DNA from 2 places in the Stenotrophomonas maltophilia genome. Region 2 is predicted to be linked to the other one. Evidence: riboswitches for the same ligand, from Rfam matches in the RefSeq annotation. Region 2 holds a riboswitch; the other holds the start of a gene.
What was found. A riboswitch is a leader RNA that binds a small molecule or an ion and turns the genes downstream of it on or off. The one in region 2 is predicted to bind glycine.
Positions count from the first base shown of each region.

Region 1: another riboswitch for glycine. It lies ahead of EZ304_RS08860 (trimeric intracellular cation channel family protein); the one in region 2 lies ahead of gcvP (aminomethyl-transferring glycine dehydrogenase).

Region 1 is NZ_CP037858.1:1,949,680-1,960,327, reverse strand. Features, by position in the region: gene EZ304_RS08875 (efflux RND transporter permease subunit) at 1-2,435, opposite strand, end outside; gene EZ304_RS08870 (multidrug efflux RND transporter permease subunit) at 2,432-5,509, opposite strand; gene EZ304_RS08865 (MdtA/MuxA family multidrug efflux RND transporter periplasmic adaptor subunit) at 5,506-6,672, opposite strand; gene EZ304_RS08860 (trimeric intracellular cation channel family protein) at 6,958-7,575, opposite strand; glycine riboswitch at 7,660-7,763, opposite strand; glycine riboswitch at 7,777-7,866, opposite strand; gene EZ304_RS08855 (GIY-YIG nuclease family protein) at 7,907-8,182, shown strand; gene EZ304_RS08850 (nuclear transport factor 2 family protein) at 8,322-8,753, shown strand; gene EZ304_RS08845 (hypothetical protein) at 8,757-9,194, shown strand; gene EZ304_RS08840 (XVIPCD domain-containing protein) at 9,186-10,648, opposite strand, start outside.
Region 2 is NZ_CP037858.1:1,265,049-1,275,696, reverse strand. Features, by position in the region: gene EZ304_RS05905 (methyl-accepting chemotaxis protein) at 1-835, shown strand, start outside; gene EZ304_RS05900 (hypothetical protein) at 922-1,209, opposite strand; gene EZ304_RS05895 (alpha/beta hydrolase) at 1,342-2,043, shown strand; gene EZ304_RS05890 (hypothetical protein) at 2,053-2,469, opposite strand; gene EZ304_RS05885 (helix-turn-helix transcriptional regulator) at 2,575-3,297, shown strand; gene EZ304_RS05880 (amino acid permease) at 3,380-4,747, shown strand; gene EZ304_RS05875 (VOC family protein) at 4,851-5,261, shown strand; gene gcvP (aminomethyl-transferring glycine dehydrogenase) at 5,354-8,221, opposite strand; glycine riboswitch at 8,284-8,386, opposite strand; gene EZ304_RS05865 (multidrug effflux MFS transporter) at 8,687-9,913, shown strand; gene EZ304_RS05860 (siderophore-interacting protein) at 10,055-10,648, shown strand, end outside.

The DNA of each region.
Region 1 (10,648 bases), 680 kb from region 2:
GCGAACTCGATCCAGATCGAGGCGAACTGTTCGCTGTGATACACCCGGTCCGGTGCCATGCCATAGCGCCAGCTGGCGATGCTCGACAGCGGAATGCGCCGGCCGTTGCCATCGATCACCTGCAGCTGCGCCAGCGTGCCGGGGTGCTGGGTGTGCTTCGGGTCCAGCTCCATCACCACGCGGTACTGGTTGAGGCTGTCGTACAGCGTGGCCACCTGGCGCTGGCTGAAGGAGTTGTTGAGCATGCTGGCGACGGTGCGCAGGTCCACGCCATGCCGCGCGGCCGCCTCGCGATCGATGTCCAGCACCACCTGGCGCATGCCTGCTTCGCCCTGTGCTTCCACGTCCACCAGTTCGGGCAGGCCACGCAGGGCGGCAGCCACCTTCGGTGCCCATTCGCGCAGGGGCGTGGTATCGGCTGAAAGCAACTGGAACTCGTACTTGCCGCTGCTGCCGGCGCCTTCCAGGCGGATGTCCTGGTCCACCCACAGATAGAGATTGCCGCCGGGCAGCTTGGGCAGCCGCGCGCGCAGGCGGTCGATCACCTGCTGGCTGGAGACTTTGCGCTCGGCCAGCGGCTTCATCTTGATCATGATGAAGGCGTTGTTCACGCCGTTGCTGCCGCCGATGTAGCCGATGATGTCCTCGATGGCCGGGTCGGACAGCAGCAGTTTCCGGTACGCGTCGATCTTCGGCTGCATGGCCTGGAATGACAGGCCGTCGTCACCGCGGGCGAAACCACGCAGCTGTGCAGTGTCCTGCTTGGGCACGATGCCCTTGGGCACCTGCTGGAACAGCCAGGCGTTGAGCGCGATGACCGCAACGAAGGCCAGCAACGGCCAGCGCAACCGGCGCAGGCTGGCCTGCAGGGTGCGCAGGTAAGCGCCGCGCACACGTTCGAACAGCGCATTGCTGCCGCGCTGCCAGCGTGATGGCTGCTGCCCGGCATCGATAAACAATCGCGCGCACAGCATCGGTACCAGGCTCAACGCGACCAGCACGGAGACCGCCATCGCCGCTACCAGGGTCAGCGAGAATTCGCGGAACAGGCGTTCGACGAAGTCATCCAGGAACAGGATGGAGACGAACACCACGGCCAGTGCAATGTTCATCGACAGAAGCGTGGCACCGACTTCCGACGCACCCCGTACCGCAGCCTGCCAGCGGTCCGCCCCGAGTTCGCGATGGCGGGCGATGTTCTCCAGCACCACGATGGCATCGTCCACCACCAGCACGGCGGCCACGATCAGGGCCATCAGCGAGAGCGTGTTGAGCGAGAATCCCATCAGCGCGATCAGCGCCAGCGTACCGAACAGCACCACCGGTATCGCCACGCTGGGCACCAGCGCCGCACGCCAGTGGCCGAGGAAGCCAAGCACCACCAGCACCACCAGTACGATGGCCAGAACCAGCGTCATCTCCGCTTCCTGCAGCGTGGCGCGGATCACCGGCGAGCGGTCCATCACCAGGCGCATGTCAACGCTGGAGGGCAGCAGTGCATGCAACTGTGGCAGCTGCGCCTGGATGGCATCGACGGTGGCGATGATGTTGGCATTGGGCTGGCGGCTGACGATCAGCAGCACGGCGGGGCGGTCGTTGTGGAAGCCGCTGGCGTAGCGGTCCTCCACGCCATCGGCGACGGCGGCGACATCGCCCAGTCGCAGCGTGCGGTCGTCGCTGACCTTCAACGCCAGTTCGCGGTACTGGGTGGCTTGGCGCAGCTGCAGCGGTGCCTCCAGCTGCCATTGCTGGCGCGCGTCCCCCACCGCGCCCAGCGGGCGCACCGCATTGGCACGTGCGATGGCCCGCGCCACGTCCTCCAGTGCCAATCCAGCATGGTTCAGCGCGTTTGGATCCAATGACACGCGTACCGCCGGCAGTGCGCTGCCACCGACCTGGACTTCGCCCACGCCCGGTACCTGCGACAGTTTCTGCGCCAGCACGGTGGAGGCCAGGTCGTACAGCTGCCCGGGCGACAAGATGTCCGAGGTCAGTGCCAATGCCAGGATCGGTGCCTGCGAAGGGTTCACCTTGCGGTACTGCGGCATGCCCGGCATGCCACTGGGCAGCTGCCCACGTGCAAGGTTGATCGCGGCCTGCACTTCACGTGCGGCTTCATCGATATCGCGGCCGAGCACGAACTTCAGTTCGATCTGGGTCTGGCCCTGGGTGCTGGCCGAGTCGATGCGCGAGATGCCGGGCAGGCTGCCGAGCGCACGTTCGAGCGGCGTGGCCACGGTGGCCGCCATCGACTCGGGCGAGGCACCGGGCAGGCTGGCACTGACTTCGATGGCCGGGTAGTCCACCTGTGGCAGCGGTGCCACGGGCAGCAGCCGCAGCGCCAGCAGGCCTGCCAGCACCAGCGCAACCGCCAACAGGATCGTGGCCACCGGCCGCTGCACGCAGGCCTGCGCCAGGCGCTCCACAGGGGTCACGCGCTGGCCTCTTCAGCGACGGTGGTTGCTGCCGCGTGGCCGCGCTGCAGGCGGTCGAAGGCGAGGTAGATCACCGGCGTGGTGAACAGGGTCAGTACCTGGCTGACCAGCAATCCGCCCACCATCACCCAGCCCAACGGTTGCCGCAGTTCGGCACCGGAACCACTGGCTAGCATCAGCGGCACGGCACCGAACAGCGCGGCCAGCGTGGTCATCAGGATCGGCCGGAAGCGCAGCAGTGCCGCCTGGTGGATTGCTTCGCGCGGGGTCATGCCGCGCGTGCGCTGCGCGTCCAGTGCGAAGTCGATCATCATGATCGCGTTCTTCTTCACCAGGCCGATCAGCAGCACGATGCCGATCACCGCGATCAGGTCCAGGCTGCGTCCGCTCACCCACAACGCGGCCAGCGCGCCGACCGTTGCCGAAGGCAGGGTGGAGAGGATGGTGACCGGATGGATGAAGCTCTCGTAGAGCACGCCCAGCACGATGTACATCACCACCACTGCAGCCAGGATCAGCCACAGTGTGGACGACAGCGAACTGCTGAACGCCGCTGCGGCACCCTGCAGGCGCAGCTCGATGCTCTGCGGCAGATCCACGTGTGCGCGTGCGGCGTGCACAGCCTCCACCACTTCGCCCAGCGATGCGCCCGGGGCCGGATTGAATGACAGCGTGGCCGCCGGGAACTGGCCGACATGGTTGCGCAGCAGGGCGGTCGGGCCCAGATCCACGCGTGCCACCGCACCCAGCGGCACGGTCTGCCCGTCGCTGTTGCGCACGCGCAGGCCGCTGATGGCATCGGGCCCGGGTTGGCGCGACGGATCGGCTTCCAGCACCACGCGGTACTGGCTGGCCTGGGTGAAGATGGTGGAGATCTGACGCTGCCCGTAGGCGTCGTACAGCGCATCGGCCACGGCTTCGACGCTGACATTCAGGCGTGCGGCGGCATCGCGGTCGATGTTCACCCGCGCCTGCCGGCCCTGCATCTGCAGGTCGCTGGCCACATCGCGCAATGCCGGCTGCTGGCGCAGCGCCTGCAGCAGCTTCGGCGTCCAGGTTTCCAGCGTCTGCTGCTCCGGCGTGGTCAGGGTGAACTGGTACTGGTTGCGGCTGATGCGGTCTTCGATGCCCAGCTCCTGCACCGGCTGCAGGTACAGGGTGATGCCGGGAATCTTCGATACGCGCTGCTGCAGCCGTTCCATCACCACGGCGGCGCCATCGCGGTCGCCATGCGGTTTCAGTTCGATCAGCAGGCGTCCGGTATTGAGCGTGGCGTTGTTGCCGTCCACGCCGATGTACGAGGACACGCTGGCCACCGCCGGGTCCGCTTCGATGGTGGCGGCCAGCGCCTGCTGGCGCTCGCGCATGGCCTGGAACGAGATGGCCTGCGGCGCTTCGCTGATGCCCTGCACCAGGCCGGCATCCTGCACCGGGAAGAAGCCCTTGGGCACGGCGAAGTACAGCGCCACGGTGAGTGCCAGCGTGGCAACGGTGGCCAGCAGCATCAGCGGCTGGCGCTGCAGCACCCAGCGCAGTTGTCGGTCGTAGAGGGCGATGATGCGGTCGAACACATCGGGCGCATGCGCGGTCTTCGCGTGCGGCTTCAGGAACCGCGCGCACAGCATCGGCGTCAGCGTCAGCGAGACCAGCAGCGAGATGCCGATGGCTACCGCCAGTGTCACTGCGAATTCATGGAACAGCGCGCCCACCAGGTCGGCCATGAACAGCAGCGGGATCAGCACCGCGATCAGTGAAACGGTCAGCGACACCAGGGTGAAGCCGATCTCGGCCGCCCCCTTCAGCGCGCCTTCGCGCGGGCTTTCACCTTCTTCCAGATGGCGGGCAATGTTCTCCAGCATCACGATGGCGTCGTCCACCACGAAGCCGGTAGCGATGGTCAGCGCCATCAGCGTGAGGTTGTTGAGTGAATAGCCGGCCAGCAGCATCACTGCGAAGGTACCGATCAGCGACAGCGGTACCGCGACGCTGGGAATGAGTGTGGCCGGCAGGTTGCGCAGGAATACCCACGTGACCAACACCACCAGGCCGATGGCCAGCACCAGTTCCTTCTGCACGCCGCGCACCGACGCGCGGATCGATTCGGTGCGGTCGCTCAGCACGTTCATCTGCACGCCGGCCGGCAGCGTAGCCTGCAGCTGCGGCAGCAGCGTACGCACCTGTTCGACCACGGCGATCACGTTTGCACCGGGCTGGCGCTGGATGTTCACCAGCACTGCCGGGGTGGTGCCGCTCCACGCCGCCAGCTGGCGGTTCTCGGCGCCATCGGTGATGGTGGCCACGTCGCCCAGCCGCAGCGGCGCGCCGTCGCGCCAGGCCAGCACCAGTGCACGGTACTCATCCACGCTGCGCATCTGGTCATTGGCATCGAGCATCACCGCGCGGATCGGGCCGTCGAAGCTGCCCTTGGGCAGGTTGACGTTGGCCGCGGCGATGGCGGTGCGGATGTGGTCCATGCCCAGGCCGTTGGCGGCCAGTGCCGCCGGATTGACCTGGATACGCACGGCAGGGCGCTGGCCACCGGCCAGGCTGACCAGGCCGACACCGGGCAGCTGCGCCAGGCGCTGCGCGATGCGCGTATCCACCAGGTCATGCACCTGCGGCAGCGACAGGCCCTGCGAGGTCACCGCCAGGGTCAGGATCGGCGTATCGGCCGGATTGACCTTGCGGTAGACCGGCGGCACGGGCAGGTCGCCGGGCAGGAAGCTACCGGCGGCGTTGATCGCGGCCTGCACGTCCTGTTCGGCTACGCCCAGCGACACCTCCAGTCCGAACTGCAGGGTGATCACCGACGCACCGCCGGAACTGGTCGACGACAACTGCTTCAGGCCGGGAATCTGCCCGAGCTGGCGCTCCAGCGGCGCAGTGATCGTGCGTGTGGTCAGTTCCGGGCTGGCACCGGGGTACAGCGTGGTGATCTGGATGATCGGGTAGTCGACCTGTGGCAGTGCAGCCACCGGCAGCAGGCGATAGGCCAGCACGCCGGACAGCAGCAGCGCCACCATCAGCAGCGTGGTGGCGACAGGCCTGAGGATGAACGGACGCGAGAGGTTCATGCGCCGGCCTTGGTCGCGGCCTCCCCGGCGATGATCTCCACCGCCGTGCCGTCTTCCAGTCCGTCGATGCCTTCGATCACCACCTGGTCACCTGCGGCCAAGCCCGAACGCACGGCCACGCGGCCGTCATCGGCAGGGCCGAGCACTACCACGCGCCGCTGCGCCGTGTTGTCCTTGCCGACGACATGCACGTAGTTGCCCTGGCTGCCGAACTGTACGGCGGCATCGGGAATCAGCAGGGCGGGCTGCTCGCCCAGCTGCAGGCGTACGTTGACGAACTGGTTGGGAAACAGCGCCAGATCGTGGTTGTCGAAGTGCGCACGCAGCTTCAGCGTGCCGGTGGTGGTATCGATGCGGTTGTCGAGGCTGGACAGCGAGCCGCGCGCCAGCTGCCGGCGTTCTTCGCGGTCCCAGGTTTCCACCGCCAGCGACGGTTGCGCCTGCACGGCATCGAGCAGTGCAGGCAGCTCGGGTTCGGGCACGGTGAACAGCACGCTGATCGGTGCAGTCTGCGCCAGTGTCACCAGGCCTTCGGCATCGCTGGCGCGTACCAGGTTGCCCACGTCCAACCGCCGCAGCCCGACGCGGCCACTGACCGGCGCGGTGATGCGGGTGTACTGCAGCTGCAGGCGTGCTTCATCAACAGACGCCTGGTCGCTGAGCCGGCGGCCCTGCAGCTGGCGCACTTTGCTCTGCTGGTCGCTCAGTTCCTGCCCGGACACGTAGTTCTGCTTCTGCAGTTCGCGGTAGCGCTGCAGCTGCCGTTCGGCGTTTTCCAGCTCGGCCAGGTTCTGCTGCTGGGTGCCCTGGGCCTGCGCCAGCTTCACTTCATACGGGCGTGGGTCGATCTGCGCCAGCAGGTCGCCGGCGTTCACCTGCTGCCCTTCCTGGAAGTGCAGGCGCAGCAGTTCGCCATCCACGCGGCTGCGCACCACCACGCTGTGCAGCGGGGTGACCGTACCGACCGCCTTCAGGCGCAGCACCAGCGGCTCGGCACTGGCGCGCGCCACGCGTACCGGCACCGTCTTGCCCGGTGCATCGTCGCGGCTGCCGGCGTCGTTCCGGGGCCACAGCCACCACGCCAGAACGGCGACGAGGGCAAGGGCCAGCACCGCCCACAACGAGCGGGCACGGCGGAAGCGGGAATTTTCGGCGACAGACATGGGGCATCCTGCGCCCTGCGCGCGCAGGGACATGCGGGCCCGTCGGCGCGTTCACGGGCACCACGGGCAGCGGGGAGGGAGTGTCTGGCGGGGCCGCGGGCGCGGCGTGGCTGGATGCCGTCGCGCGTGCGACGGGGTGCCAATGGTAGCGGTTTACGCGAACCGTCGCCGCGTGACCTTGGTCATGCAACGCAATCGGTGGTGCCGGCCGCTGGCCGGCAACCTGCTGGAATCTGCGGGCGTATGCAGTGTTGCCGGCCAGCGGCCGGCACCACCGTCAAACCATCAATGCACTTCGTCGTGATAGACGAACTTCGGCATTTCCCAGCGGTAGTGGATTGCCAGCAGGCGCAGGGCGAAGCCGCCGCCGAGGCAGCACAGGATCGCGGTGGCGTCGGCCACGCCCCAGTGCAGCAGCAACAGGTACGCCGCGCCGGTCAGCAGCGCGATGATCGCGTACAGCTCCTTCTGGAAGATCAGCGGTACTTCGTTGCAGAGTATGTCGCGGAGCACGCCACCGAACGCACCGGTCAGCATGCCGGCAATCAGTACGATGGGCGTGGCATGGCCGGCCTCGCGTGCGATCGAGCAGCCGATCAGGGTGAAGGCGATCAGGCCCAGCCCGTCCAGCACCAGGAAGGTGCGGCGGAAGTGGTGCATCCAGCGCGCCACCCAGGTAGCGATCAGCGCCGCGCACACGGTGAAGCCCAGGTACTCGGGATGCTTCACCCAGCCCAGCGGGTAGTGGCCGAGCAGGATGTCGCGCAGCGAACCACCACCAAGGGCGGTGACGCAGGCGATCATGACCACGCCGAAAAGGTCCATGCGGCGGCGGCCGGCGGACAGCGCGCCGGTCATGGCTTCAGCGGAAATGGCGATCAGGTAGATGATGGACAGCAGCATGGGGCAGGCTCCGGGCGCGGTGGGGCCGGCCATGCGCGACTACCGCCACTGCCTGCGCAATGACGGGATGACGATGACCGGTGCCGCTCCCGCTGTCCTTTTGCCTGAGAGTTCAGCGGCGTGGGCCGCGTGCCCCTTCGGCGGATCGTCCCGGGCATGCCCGGTGACCTCTCTCCAGCTCGGCGAGTCGAATGCATGGTTGGTGGGATTCCAGCCCACCGGCCTGAGCGATCATGGGAGCCTGCGCCTTCGGCGGGCGCCAGCGCGGCGCCTCTCTCCTGCATTCGGCCGCCAGTATATCCGCTGCAGTGCAGCACGGCATAATCCCGGCATGGCCCCGTCCCCCCGCCCGTGGTTCCTGTACCTGCTCGAATGCCGCGATGGCAGCTATTACGCAGGTATCAGCACCGACGTGGACGCACGCTTCGCCGCCCACCAGGCGGGCAAGGGCGCGCGCTACACACGGTCGCGGCCGCCACTGCGCGTGCTGGCCGTGCGCGAATACCCGGACCGTTCCGCCGCCTCGCGCGCCGAATGGCAACTCAAGCAGCAGCCGCGCGAACGCAAGCTGGCCTGGCTGCAGGCCCTGGACGCTGGACTTCTGTAGCCGAGCCCGCGCTCGGCTGCTGTTCCGTCTGCCCGTTGCAGGACCCGGGCATGGGCTCGGCTCTACGGTAGGTCCACGCCATGCCTGGATGCGGCTTGCACGTGCCATGATCGCCCAGCCCTCAGCGCCGGAGACCCGGATGTCCACGATCGCCCTGCTGTTCGCCCTTTCCGCAGCCACAAGCCCCGCCGCCGACCCGGCCACCATCGCGGCCATCGAAGCCACCTGCCATGACTACGTCGACGGCCAGCTGGAGGCGGACCCACAGCGCGTCGCCCGGTCCCTGCACCCGGACCTGGCCAAGCGCGCGGTCCTCGGTGATACACCCGATGAGCGCCTTGGACTGCGCCGGATGTCCAAGGAAGAACTGGTCTCACTGACGAAGCAGGGCGCGCTGAAGACCCCGAAGGAGCAATGGGACCGCCGCTGCACGGTACTGGATGTGACCGGCAACGCCGCCTCGGTGCGGCTGGAAACACCGTGGTTCGTCGACTACTTCCACATGGGGCGCTTCGAGCAGCGCTGGGTCATCGTCAACGCGTTGTGGTACCCGAAGCCGAAGGCGCAGTGACCGATGCGTGCGGCGGGCCGGGCGTGGATCGCGCTGTTTCTGCTGTTGACCTTCCTGGCCCTGCTGCCGGGCCTGCTGTATCTGCTGGGATTGGTCGCGGCCGAGGGCCGGCCGCAACCCGTCGATTCCGCGCGGAGCGGCGGCGCGTGTGGTGCTGCGACCTATGCCCACCACGTACCGATGGATCCATGGCGATTCACGGCGCGCCACGTGGGGGTGAATACGAAGGTGAACGTGCCGGATGTCGAGCTCGAAGCCTCCTGGATCGCACGCGTCCACCTCGGCCACCATCCACGCCACAGCATGCTGCGCTGGCACCTGAGCTCGGCAGCACTGACCATCTGGATCACCCGGCACTGGTCGTCACGGCAGATCGCCGGCACGGCGCGGGCCGAAGGGTACTGCCCGCCCCGACCGTTGCATGGGCGCGGATCAGACTGACCGGGCCTGCTGGGACAGGGTGCTCTGGTGATCCAGCTCCTCCTGCCGGGAGCGCGCATCGGTCTGTCGGTGTGCGTCATTCATCGTCTGCAACTGCGCCAATGACGTGTCCACGGGGGTGGCAAATGCCTGCGCGGCCGGCATCTGTGCCCTGAGATGGGCCGGGTCGGACGGATCGCCCTGCACGACGAAGAGCGTTTCCGCCCTGCCATCCTGCGAAGGCGAGGCGCCCAGCACGACATGGTCGATGCGTGTCAGCCCGGCCTCGCGGGCCAGGCAGGTCGAGCTGGCTGCAAGGCGTTGCGCGTTTTCGCCGAAAGGCTGGGCCCGGCTGTCCTCCAGGCGCCGCACCGCCTCCTCGGCCTGTTGCAGCAGCGGGTCGGAAAGCGCGGCACGCCGTCGCTCCGGTTGTGCGGGTTCGACGTGCAGCAGCTGTTCGGGCATCCCGTTGCGCGGGGCGCGGTTGAGGTCGATGGAGCCGTCGGCATTCTGCTGGCGATGCAGTTCCGCACGCGGCACGGTGGACCACTGGCCATCGATGAAAGCGTGGCCGCGACCGTCCCGGTTCCAGATCACCAGATCATCGCCGGAGGCGTACAGGCCGGCGGTGGCCGGCGAGCTGCCGGCCGCCTGCGGGCGGCCCCAGGCATGTGAGCGCCCGTGCTGCAGGGCATCGAGGTAGGCCGGTGCCTCGGTGTTCTGCAGGAACAGGGTCTTGACCACTTCGTAGCGATGCAGGGCCTCGGGGTGTACGCGATCGGCAGCCAGCGCCACCGGGCTGGCCAGCGGGTCGGCGGAGACACCGGCGAACACATCGCGCATCGGATTGCCTGGCCCTGCGGCTCGCAACCGGTTGAAGACCTCGGTGCCCTTCAGGGCGTGCTCCACGCCGCTTTCCAGGTAGTCGGGCTGTTCCCTGCCGCGTACGACGCGGTTGGGAAGCATGCCGTCGATCCGTGTCTTGACGTCATCCACGCTGGCCAGATCGCCGCTGGCAATCGACCGCAGAACGCCAGGATAGCGGCTCAACCCTGCCTGGTTCTCCAGCTTCATCAGCATGGTGGCAAGCTTGGCCTGGTCATCCAGCGACGCATGCTGGTACAGGTCCGTGCCGCGCAGCTGCTGCATCGCGCCGCCAGGATCCCGGCGGCCATCGCCGTGGCGGAGCAGTCGGTCGACCTGGCTGACATCGTGTGCATGCACGAACGCAACGCCGTCGCTGGATGCAAGGAAGGTGTTCAGATGTCCGCGGACGGTCCCATCCAATGCGCGCCCATTCTGTGCCCTGATGCCGTCGCCATCGCGCTGCAGGTCGGAAACCGTCTGCTGCCGCTGGCGTGCATCAAGCTCCAGCGAGGGCTGCTGCTGGCGCGCCCAGCGCTGATAGGCGTCCACCAGCTGGGTCGCCACCTCCGGGTGCTGGCCCAGATCGGTCTGCAGCGTGCCGATGGAAA
Region 2 (10,648 bases):
TGACGACGCCAACACCACCACCGCGCAGCTGACCGGCATCGTGCGGGGCATCCAGGTGGCCGCCGACAGCATCAACAACGCGGCGCAGGAACTGGCCGCCGGCAACAACGACCTGTCGCGCCGCACCGAGCAGCAGGCCGCAAATCTGGAAGAAGCGGCCGCATCGATGGAGGAACTGACCTCCACCGTGCGCCAGAATGCCGAGCTGGCCCGCCAGGCCGACAGCGAAGCGCATGCGGCCGGTGCCGCCGTGCGCGAGACCGAGCAGGCGATGGCACAGATGGCCTCGGTGATGGGTGAGATCGATCAGTCCTCGGCACGCATTTCGGAGATCTCCACGGTGATCGACGGCATCGCGTTCCAGACCAACATCCTGGCGCTGAACGCTGCGGTTGAAGCTGCGCGTGCCGGCGAGCGGGGACGTGGCTTTGCCGTGGTCGCCAGCGAAGTGCGCACGCTCGCGCAGCGCGCCGGCGTCGCCGCCAAGGAGATCAAGGAGCTGATCGAAGACGCCGCGGCCAAGGTGAAGAGTGGCCTGGCGGTGACCGTTGAATCGGAAGCCGCGATCGCGCGCGTGGCCCAGGCAAGTTCGCGCACGACCCAGCTGATGAGCGACATCGCTGCGGCGAGCAAGGAGCAGGCCGCCGGTATCGAGCAGGTCAACCAGGTGGTGGTGCAGATGGATCAGGTGACCCAGCAGAACGCCGCACTGGTGGAGGAAGCCACCGCTGCCAGTCGCGCGCTGGAAGAGCAGGCGCATGCACTGACCACGTCGGTGGCGGTGTTCAAGGTGGAAGGCGCAGCGGCTTCGGCCGTGACGCGTCGTGCAGCCTGAGCAGGCTGCTGACCCCGTGACAGAAATGCGGCCGCCCTGGGCGGCCGCATTTCCGTTGCCTGCCCAGACAGGCGGACGCAGCGCCGTCATTGTTCAAGGACACTGCCGAGCATGGCCCCCACGGCATACAGCACGGCCAGGGTAGGGGGCATCACCAGAAGGTAGACGGTCGTCCAGGTCTTTCCGGAAAGCCATCCCCCCATGCCGATGACGTCGAGTGCTGCGGTCTGCAGCATCACTGGCAGCTGCATGAGGATGTAGGCGCTCTTGGGATCGCTGTTGGCCTGGGCATCGAGCACCAGCCAGGCGGTCAGCGCGAGATAGAGTGTGCATATGGCAATGCCGGTCCAGCTGAGCCAGCGTGGCTTGCGCATGCCGTCTTGTCCGTTCCGTCGGGACCATCAGCGTAGCGCCGCGTGCGCTGCCGTGCACTTCCTTGTGCCCAGTCAATGAGTGAAGCTGCAGGCAGGGAGCCGTGCGAAGAGACCTGAAGGGTGATCAATGTGATGAATGCCGCGATGTTGCGAGTCGTGATGCTGCCAGGCCTGGATGGCACCGGCCTGCTGTCGGCACACTTCGTGGAGGCGATGCAGGCGCGGGGCATCCAGATGCAGGTGCTGCCGATGCCCGCGCGGGGGCCACAGGACTACACCACGTTGGCGTCGATCCTGCGCCCGCAGCTTCCGGCATCTCCTTTTGTGCTGCTGGCCGAATCGTTCGCCGGGCCACTGGCCATCGAACTGGCGGTGGCCGGGCTGCCTGGATTGCATGGGTTGGTACTGAGTACGACCTTTGCACGGCGACCGGTGCCGCTGCCTGCGGCGAGCGCACGGATACTGGCTCCGGCGTGGCCGTTGCCACCACTCGCGTTGATGGCCCGGTTGCTGCTGGGGCAGTGGCGGACGCGCGCGAACCTGCGTGAGCTGGGCCTGGCAATCATGCAGGTGCCGGCCGCAACCCTGCGCCAACGTGCTGCGACGACGCTGCAGGTGGACGTTCGTGCACTGCTGCCGGAACTCGTGTTGCCGACGCTATGCCTGCATGCCCGGCAGGACCGCCTGCTGTGGCCGCCCAGTGTGGCCGAGCTGCAGGCACTGTTGCCCGATGCCCGCCATGTGTCGCTGGAGGGACCACATCTGCTGCTGCAGGCCCGCGCTGATGCAGCGGCAGCCGAAGTTGCCGCGTGGGTGCGGGCGCTGCCACCCTGAACGCGGCTCTCAGCCGCGGGCGCGGGTACGTGCCGCTTTCTTCGCCGCCACCTTGCGCACGGTCTTCTTTGCCGCACGGGTCTTCGCTGCCTTCTTCGCGGCAGCACTACGCGAGGCGGGAGTGCTGGCCTTCTTGGCCACCGTCTTCCTTGTTGCCTTCTTCGTGGCTGTCTTGCGGGCCGGTGCCTTCTTCGCCGTCGTTGTCTTCGCAGCGGCCTTGCTGGCGGCCTTTTTCGCTGGTGCCTTCTTCGCTACCTTGCGACCACTGCCACTGCGCTTGCCGCCACCATCCTGCTTGTTCACGGTGGCCCAGGCGATGCGTTCGGCAGTGCTTTCGCTGGCACCACGCTCGCGCTCGCTGTCCTCGATGTGCTCGGCCTGGCGCTTCTGCTTTTCGGTATAGGTGGACTTGTCACCGCGGGGCATGACCGGTCTCCGGCAGGAACTGGCCCCACGGTGGGCCTGGCAGCGTTAAGCGCAAGTCCCGCAAGGGTGATCGCATCGGCAAGGGGCCTCGGCTATGCTTGCCGCATGCGAGTCGAGCCCGCCGACATCGAAGCCCTGTTCGACGCCATCCCGGATGTGCTGTTCTTCATCAAGGATCTTCAGGGGCGTTACACACACGTCAACCAGACCATGCTGCGGCGGCTGGGCCTGCGCGCGCGCAAGGACGTGATCGGGCGCACGGCGGCCGAAATCTACCCGACCGGCCTCAGTGCGGACTACGTCGATCAGGACGCCCGCGTGCTGTCCGGTGAGGTCATCGAGAACCTGATGGAGCTGCACCTGTTCGCCAACCGCGAACCGGGCTGGTGCCTGACCTGCAAGCGCCCGCTGGTGGTCGATGGGGCCATCGAGGGGCTGATCGGCATTTCCCGCGACCTTGGCCAGAAGGACAGCCTGGGTACCCAGTACGAACAGCTGCGGCTGGCACTGGCCCACCTCAACGCGCACTACGCCGAGAACGTGCGCATGCAGACCCTGCTGGACATCACCGGCTTTTCGCTGTCCAAGCTGGAGCGCAGCTTCCGCAAGGTGTTCCAGATGACCCCGCAGCAGGTGCTGACCCGGCTGCGGATCCAGATGGCCATGCACCTGCTGCACGGTGACGAGAGCATCGCCAGCATCGGCCAGGCCTGTGGTTTCAGCGACCAGAGCGCCTTCACCCGCAAGTTCAAGGCTGAAACCGGTTTCTCGCCGCGCGCCTACCGCGCCCGTATCGGCGGCAACGTCGGCGAGCCCGCACTGGCCTGAGCCGCCTGCTGCGCTGTGCCTATCCCCGCGGGCATGGGATAGGGTAAGGTGTCGCCCCTGTAGCCCGCCGCCAGCCCCGCCGATGCCCAACTCGATTCCGACCGCTTCGCCGTCCCGCCTCGGACATTCGCTCAAGCCCCGCCAGCTGATCATGATGGGCCTGGGCAGCGCCATCGGCGCCGGCCTGTTCCTCGGCTCGGGCGTGGGTGTGCAGGCGGCCGGTCCGGCGGTGCTGGTGTCGTATCTGGTCGCCGGCGCGCTGGTGATCATCGTGATGAACGCACTGGGCGAAATGGCGGCGGCCAAACCGACCAGTGGCGCGTTCTCTGTCTATGCCGCCGATGCCATGGGGGCGACCGCCGGTGCCACCGTGGGCTGGCTGTGGTGGGTGCAGCTGGTGATCGTGATCGCTGCCGAGGCGGTGGGGGCGGCCGGTCTGCTGGCCACCGTCTGGCCAGCAGTACCTGTACCGATGGCGGCGCTGGCCTTCATGCTGTTCTTCACCGCGATCAACCTGCTGGGGGTGAAGAACTTCGGCGAGTTCGAATTCTGGTTCGCCATCCTCAAGGTCGCGGCGATCCTGGCCTTCATCGCCATCGGCGTGGCGCTGCTGATGGGCTGGCTGCCGCAGGTGACCTCGCCGGGCCTGAGCAACTTCACCGAACACGGCGGCTTTGCACCGAAGGGCCTGGCCGGTATCGGTGCCGCGCTGCTGGTGGTGGTGTTCGCCTTCGGTGGTACCGAGATCGTGGCCGTCGCTGCCGCCGAGACCGAAGACCCCGAACGCAGCATTGCCCGTGCCATCCGCACCGTCGCCTGGCGCATCCTGGTGTTCTACATCGGCTCGCTGAGCGTGATCATCGCCGTAGTGCCGTGGACCAGCGAGGCGCTGAAGTCGCCGTTCGCTGCGGTGCTCGATATCGCCCGTATCCCGGGTGCGGGCACCGCCATCACCCTGATCGCGGTGATCGCGCTGCTGTCAGCGCTCAATGCCAATCTCTACGGCGCCTCGCGCATGATGTATTCGCTGGCACAGCGTCGTGAAGCGCCGGCGGTGCTGGGCTGGACCGATCCGCGCCAGGTGCCGGTCATCGCCGTGCTGGCCAGCGTTCTGTTCGGTTTCGCCGCCACGGTGATGGAGCTGCTGTTCCCGGACCGGGTGCTGCCGGTGCTGCTGAACATCGTCGGTTCCACCTGCCTGCTGGTGTGGACACTGTCGCTGGTCTCGCAGCTGGTGCTGCGCCGCCGCGCGGATCGCCTGGGCACCCGCCTGCCGTTCCGCATGGCCGGTTTCCCGTGGCTGACGGTGTGCGCGCTGGCGATCCTGGCGTTGATCTTCGGCCTGCTGCTGAGCGAGTCGCATACCCGCCTGCAGTTCCTGTCGATGGTGGCGCTGACCGCCACCATCGCCGCCGGCAGCGCCATCGCCCGGCGCATGCGCGAGGCGTGACTGAAGCTGCCGGCCAGCGGCCGGCACTACCACGGGGGCTGCACATCCGCCGTGCCATCCTGATCGTGTGGGCCGTCAGCGGCCCGTTGACCAGGAGTACCGCATGCTGCGCAGTCGCCCCTTCCTGATGTTCACCGGCCAGGCCGAGGCCGCCCTGGCCCTGTACGCCGAGGCCTTCGCCGATTTCCGCCTGCTGGCAATGCAGCGCCATCCGGACGGCGCCGGTGCCGGCGTGCCCGGGCAGGTCCGCCAGGCCATTTTCCTGCTCGGTGGCACCCACTACCTGTGCTTCGACAGCCTGGACGTGCACGATTTCACCTTCTCGCCGTCGATCTCGCTGTTCGTGGAGTGCTCCGGCGCCGAACAGTTCGAGCGTGCCGCGCGCGTGCTGGGCGAGGGCGGTCACTGGTTGATGCCGGTGGGCGATTACGATTTCAGCAACCGCTACGGCTGGGTGCAGGACCGCTTCGGGGTGTCGTGGCAGTTGAGCCTGGGGCAGATGCCGGATCCGTGATCGGATTGTTGTGGGTGTGGATCTTGGTCCATGAGCCCTTATGAAAACGGCCCGCTTGCGCGGGCCGTTCTCATTTCCGATGGATCGCAGGCTTACGCCTCGACTTCATCATCCTTGTAGGCGTCGACCGGGATGCAGGCGCACATCACGTTCTTGTCGCCGTACACGTTGTCGACGCGTGCCACCGGCGGCCAGTACTTGCTCTGCTTCAGGCTGGCCAGCGGGAAGGCGGCCAGTTCGCGCGGGTAGGCGTGGGTCCACTCGCTGGCGGTCACCGCGGTGGCGGTGTGCGGCGCGTTCTTCAGCGGGTTGTCCTCGCGGTCCAGGCGGCCGTCTTCGATCGCGGTGATTTCCTCGCGGATCTGGATCATCGCGCTGATGAAGCGATCCAGTTCGTGCAGCGATTCGCTCTCGGTCGGCTCGACCATCAGCGTACCTGCCACCGGGAAGCTCAGGGTCGGGGCATGGAAGCCGAAGTCGATCAGGCGCTTGGCCACGTCCTCGGCGCCGATGCCGCTGGTCTTCTCCAGCGGACGTACGTCGAGGATGCACTCATGCGCCACCAGGCCATTGCGGCCGGTATACAGGGTCTTGAAGTGCGGGGCCAGGCGCTTGGCGATGTAGTTGGCGTTGAGCTGCGCGACCTGGGTGGCCTTGCGCAGGCCTTCGCGGCCCATCATCGCGATGTACATCCAGCTGATCGGCAGGATCGAGGCGCTGCCGAAGCTGGCCGCGCTGACCATGCCGACCGGGCCGTTGTCACCCAGCTTGCCCGGCAGGAACGGGGCCAGATGCTCCTTGACGGCGCACGGGCCGACGCCGGGGCCGCCGCCGCCGTGCGGGATGCAGAAGGTCTTGTGCAGGTTCAGGTGCGAAACGTCCGACCCCCACTTGCCCGGCTTGGCCACGCCGACCAGGGCGTTCATGTTGGCGCCGTCGGTGTACACCTGGCCGCCGTGCTGGTGGATGATCTCGCAGATCTCGACCACTTCCTCCTCGAACACGCCATGCGTGGACGGGTAGGTCATCATGATCGCGGCCAGGCGGTCGCTGTACTTCTCGGCGTTGAGGCGGATGTCCTCGACGTCGACGTTGCCGTTGGCATCGGTCTTGGTGACCACGACCTTCATGCCGCACATCTGTGCCGAGGCCGGGTTGGTGCCGTGCGCCGAGTCCGGGATCAGGCAGATGTCGCGGTGGCCTTCACCGCGCGAGCGGTGGTAGGCGCGGATCGCCAGCAGCCCGGCGTACTCGCCCTGTGCGCCGGAATTCGGCTGCACGCTGACCGCGTCGTAGCCGGTGCATTCGACCAGCATCGCTTCCAGCGTGTCGATCAGTTCCTTGTAACCCAGCGCCTGGTCGGCCGGCACCAGCGGGTGGATCTGCGAGAACTCCGGCCAGGTCACCGGGATCATCTCGGCGGTGGCGTTGAGCTTCATCGTGCACGAGCCCAGCGGGATCATCGTGCGGTCCATCGCCAGGTCCTTGTCGGCCAGCGAGCGCAGGTAGCGCAGCAGCTCGTGCTCGCTGTGGTGGGTGTTGAACACCGGGTGGGTCAGGAATCCAGACTGGCGCAGCAGGCCGGCCGGCAGCGCGTCGGCGGTGCTGGCATCCAGCGCGTCGACGTCCAGCGCGGCGCCGAACACGGCAGCCACGGCAACGATGTCGGCGCGGGTGGTGGTTTCGTCCAGGCTGATGCCGACCGAGTCGCTGTCGATCGCGCGCAGGTTGTAGCCGGCGGCGCGGGCCTTGGCGTGGATCTCATCGGCGTGCACGCCGGTGACATGCAGGGTGTCGAAGAAGTCGCCACCGACCTGCACGCCGGCACTGCGCAGCGCTGCGGCCAGGATCGAGGCCAGGCGATGGGTGCGGCGGGCAATGCGGGTCAGGCCTTCCGGGCCGTGGTAAACGGCGTACATCGAGGCCATCACCGCCAGCAGCACCTGCGCGGTACAGATGTTGGAGGTAGCCTTCTCGCGGCGGATGTGCTGCTCGCGGGTCTGCAGGGTCAGGCGGTAGGCCGGGTTGCCCTGGGCATCGACCGAAACGCCGATCAGCCGGCCCGGCATCGAGCGCTTGTAGGCGTCACGGCAGGCCATGAAGGCGGCGTGCGGGCCACCGAAGCCGAACGGCACGCCGAAACGCTGGCTGTTGCCGACCACGATGTCCGCGCCCCATTCGCCCGGGGCGGCCAGCAGGGTCAGGGCCAGCAGGTCGGTGGCCACGGCCACCAGGCCGCCGCGTGCGTGCACGGCATCGACCAGCGCCTTGTAGTCGCCCACCTGGCCGAAGGTATCCGGGTACTGCAGCAGCAGGCCGAAGGCTTCCGCTTCCAGCGCTTCGGCCGGGGTGCCGACGCGCAGCACGATGCCCATCGGCTCGGCGCGCGTACGCAGCAGTTCCAGCGTCTGCGGATGCACGGCGTCGTGCACGAAGAAAGTATCCGACTTGGACTTGGCCGAACGCTTGGCCAGGGTCATCGCTTCAGCAGCTGCGGTGGCTTCGTCCAGCAGCGAGGCGTTGGCGATTTCCATGCCGGTCAGGTCGGCGCACAGGGTCTGGAAGTTGATCAGCGCTTCCATGCGGCCCTGCGAGATTTCCGCTTGGTACGGGGTGTAGGCGGTGTACCAGGCCGGGTTTTCCAGGATGTTGCGCAGGATCACGTTCGGCGTGTGGGTACCGTAGTAGCCCTGGCCGATGAAGCTGCGCAGCACGGTGTTCTTGTCGGCGATCGCACGGATCTTCGCCAGTGCCTGCACTTCGGTCATCGACTCCGGCAGCGCCAGCGGCGCCGGCGACTTGATCTTGGCCGGCACGATGGCATCGGTCATCGCATCCAGCGACGCGTGGCCGACGACATCGAGCATCTGCGCGATCTCGGCGTCGTTGGGGCCGATGTGGCGCTCGACGAACGCATTGTGGTGCTCGAGCTCACGCAGGGAAGGGGTGTTCTGGGACATGGCGAAGGATCCGTCAGGAAAGGGCACACGCACGGGCACAAGCCGCCGGTCGGCGGTCTGCGGGGCGCCCCTCTGTCCTTTTGCCTGAGAGTTTAAAAGTGCGGCGGACCGCAGCTTCGTGCCCCTTCGGCGCCGGATCGAACCGGTCTCTCCAGAGTTGTGTTACGGGTGGTATCGGGCCTGAGCGATTACGGGCGTTGCGCCTTCGGCAGCGGTGTTCCGCTTCTCCCACCGTGTTGCCCGCTGATTATAGCCCGTTGCGGGCGCGGCGGCCGCCTCCGCGCCAGGTCACCGCGCCTGAATGGCCGATGGCCCGGTCGTGCGTTTTGTGCAGTGCTGCATGGCGTCGGGTGCAATCCCCGCCTATGATGGGCGGATACCCGAATTCATCTGGCGCCGTCCCCGTTGCAGCGGGACCGGCGCCCGCCGTGCGTGCCCCGCATGGCCCTGCCGGACGCTTCCTCCATGACCGCTGCCGTTGCTCCCTCCACTCGCCGCATGGCCCTGCTGCTTGCCGGCCTGGCCATGTTCGGCCCGTTCTCGATCGACACCATTTTCCCCGCGTTCCCGCAGCTGGCCCAGCGCCTGGCAGTGGACGAGGTGGCGGTGCAGCAGACCATCAGCGTGTACCTGCTGTTCTACGGCCTGATGAGCCTGGCGCACGGCCCGCTGTCCGATGCCTGGGGCCGCAAGCGGGTGATCCTGGGCGGCCTGGTGGTGTTCGTCGGCGCCTCGGTCGGCTGTGCGCTGTCCACCGACCTGACGACGCTGCTGGCGTTCCGCGCGCTGCAGGGCCTGTCTGCGGGTGTCGGCATGATTGTCGGCCGCGCGGTGATCCGCGACCTGTACCACGGCCACGATGCGCAGCGGCTGATGAGCCAGGTGTCGATGCTGTTCGGCATCGCCCCGGCGATCGCACCGATCATCGGCGGCTGGATCCTGCTCAGTGGCGCCGGCTGGCCGCTGATCTTCTGGTTCCTGGTGGTGTTCGGGCTGGTGCTGCTGGCGGCCACCGCGCGCTTCCTGCCGGAAACCCACCCGGTCGAGGCACGGGTACCGCTGTCGCCGCGCGTGCTGCTGCGTGACTATGTGCGCATCGGCTTCAACCCGCGCTTCCTGCGCCTGGCGCTGGCCGGCAGCATCGGTTTCGGCGGCATCTTCCTGTACATCTCCTCGGCACCGGTGTTCGTGATGCAGCACCTGCATCTGGGCGAGGGCGGCTTCGCCTGGCTGTTCATTCCCACCATCGGCGGCATGACCACCGGCTCGTTCCTGTCCGGGCGCATGGCCGGGCACACCACGCCCACACGCCAGGTCGCCATCGGTTTCAGCCTGTGCGCGCTGTCGGCGCTGCTGAATGTCGGCTACGTGGCGCTGTCGCCGCAGTTCGTGCTGCCGTGGGCGGTGCTGCCGATCTTCCTGGGCGGCATGGGCATGTCGCTGATCTTCCCGATCCTGGCCCTGGCGGTGCTGGACATGTACCCGCACCAGCGTGGCCTGGCATCGTCCCTGCAGGCCTTCGTGCAGCTGATGATCAGCACGGTGGTGGCTGGCGTGGTGTCGCCGCTGCTCAGTGCCAGCCCGCTGCACCTGGCACTGGGCCAGGCTGCGTTCTTCGGCGCCGGATTCGTGTTCTGGTACTGGGAGCACCAGCGCGAGCGCGCGGCGCAGGCAGTCTGCACGGGCCATTGAGCAGTGCGCAGGGGTAGTGCGGGCCGCGCTGTCTCCAACGCTTGCGGCCAGGAACGACCGGACTAGGCTGGGGACTCCAGCCAGCCGGTGCGTGGATGCACGACAGCCAGCCGATCCGATGTCGTTGCATGAGGTTCCCCCATGGCTGCGCAGCAGACCTATCGCCTGTTCGAGGTGGCGCTGAAGGAGCGCCGCGTTCTTTCCCCTTCCCTTGACCGCATGGTGTTCACCGGTGCCGACGTGGCACGGATGAAGACCGAAGGCCCGGACCAGCGCATCAAGGTGTTCTTCCCCTTGCCCGGCCAGGACGTGCCGCAGGTCCCCAGCGGTGAAGACTGGTATCCACGCTATCGCGCGCTGCCGGACGACCAGCGCCCGCCGATGCGCACCTACACCATCCGCCAGCTGCGTGCCGAGCAGGGCGAGGTCGACGTTGATTTCGTGCTGCATGGTGAAACCGGGCCGGCCTCGCGCTGGGCCATCCGCGCGCGGCCGGGCGACCGCGTAGTGCTGCTGGCCCCCGATGCGGACTGTGCCGACAGCAGCGAAGGCTGGGAATGGAAGCCGCCGGCGGGTGTCGGCCAGGTGCTGCTGGTGGCGGATGAAACCGCGCTACCGGCGGTAGCCGGCATTCTCGAGGAACTGGCCGCGCTGGCCGATCCGCCACGCACGCTGGCGCTGCTGGAGGTCGCCCAGGCCGGGGATGCGGTGCCGTTGAAGGCCCCGGACACGGCC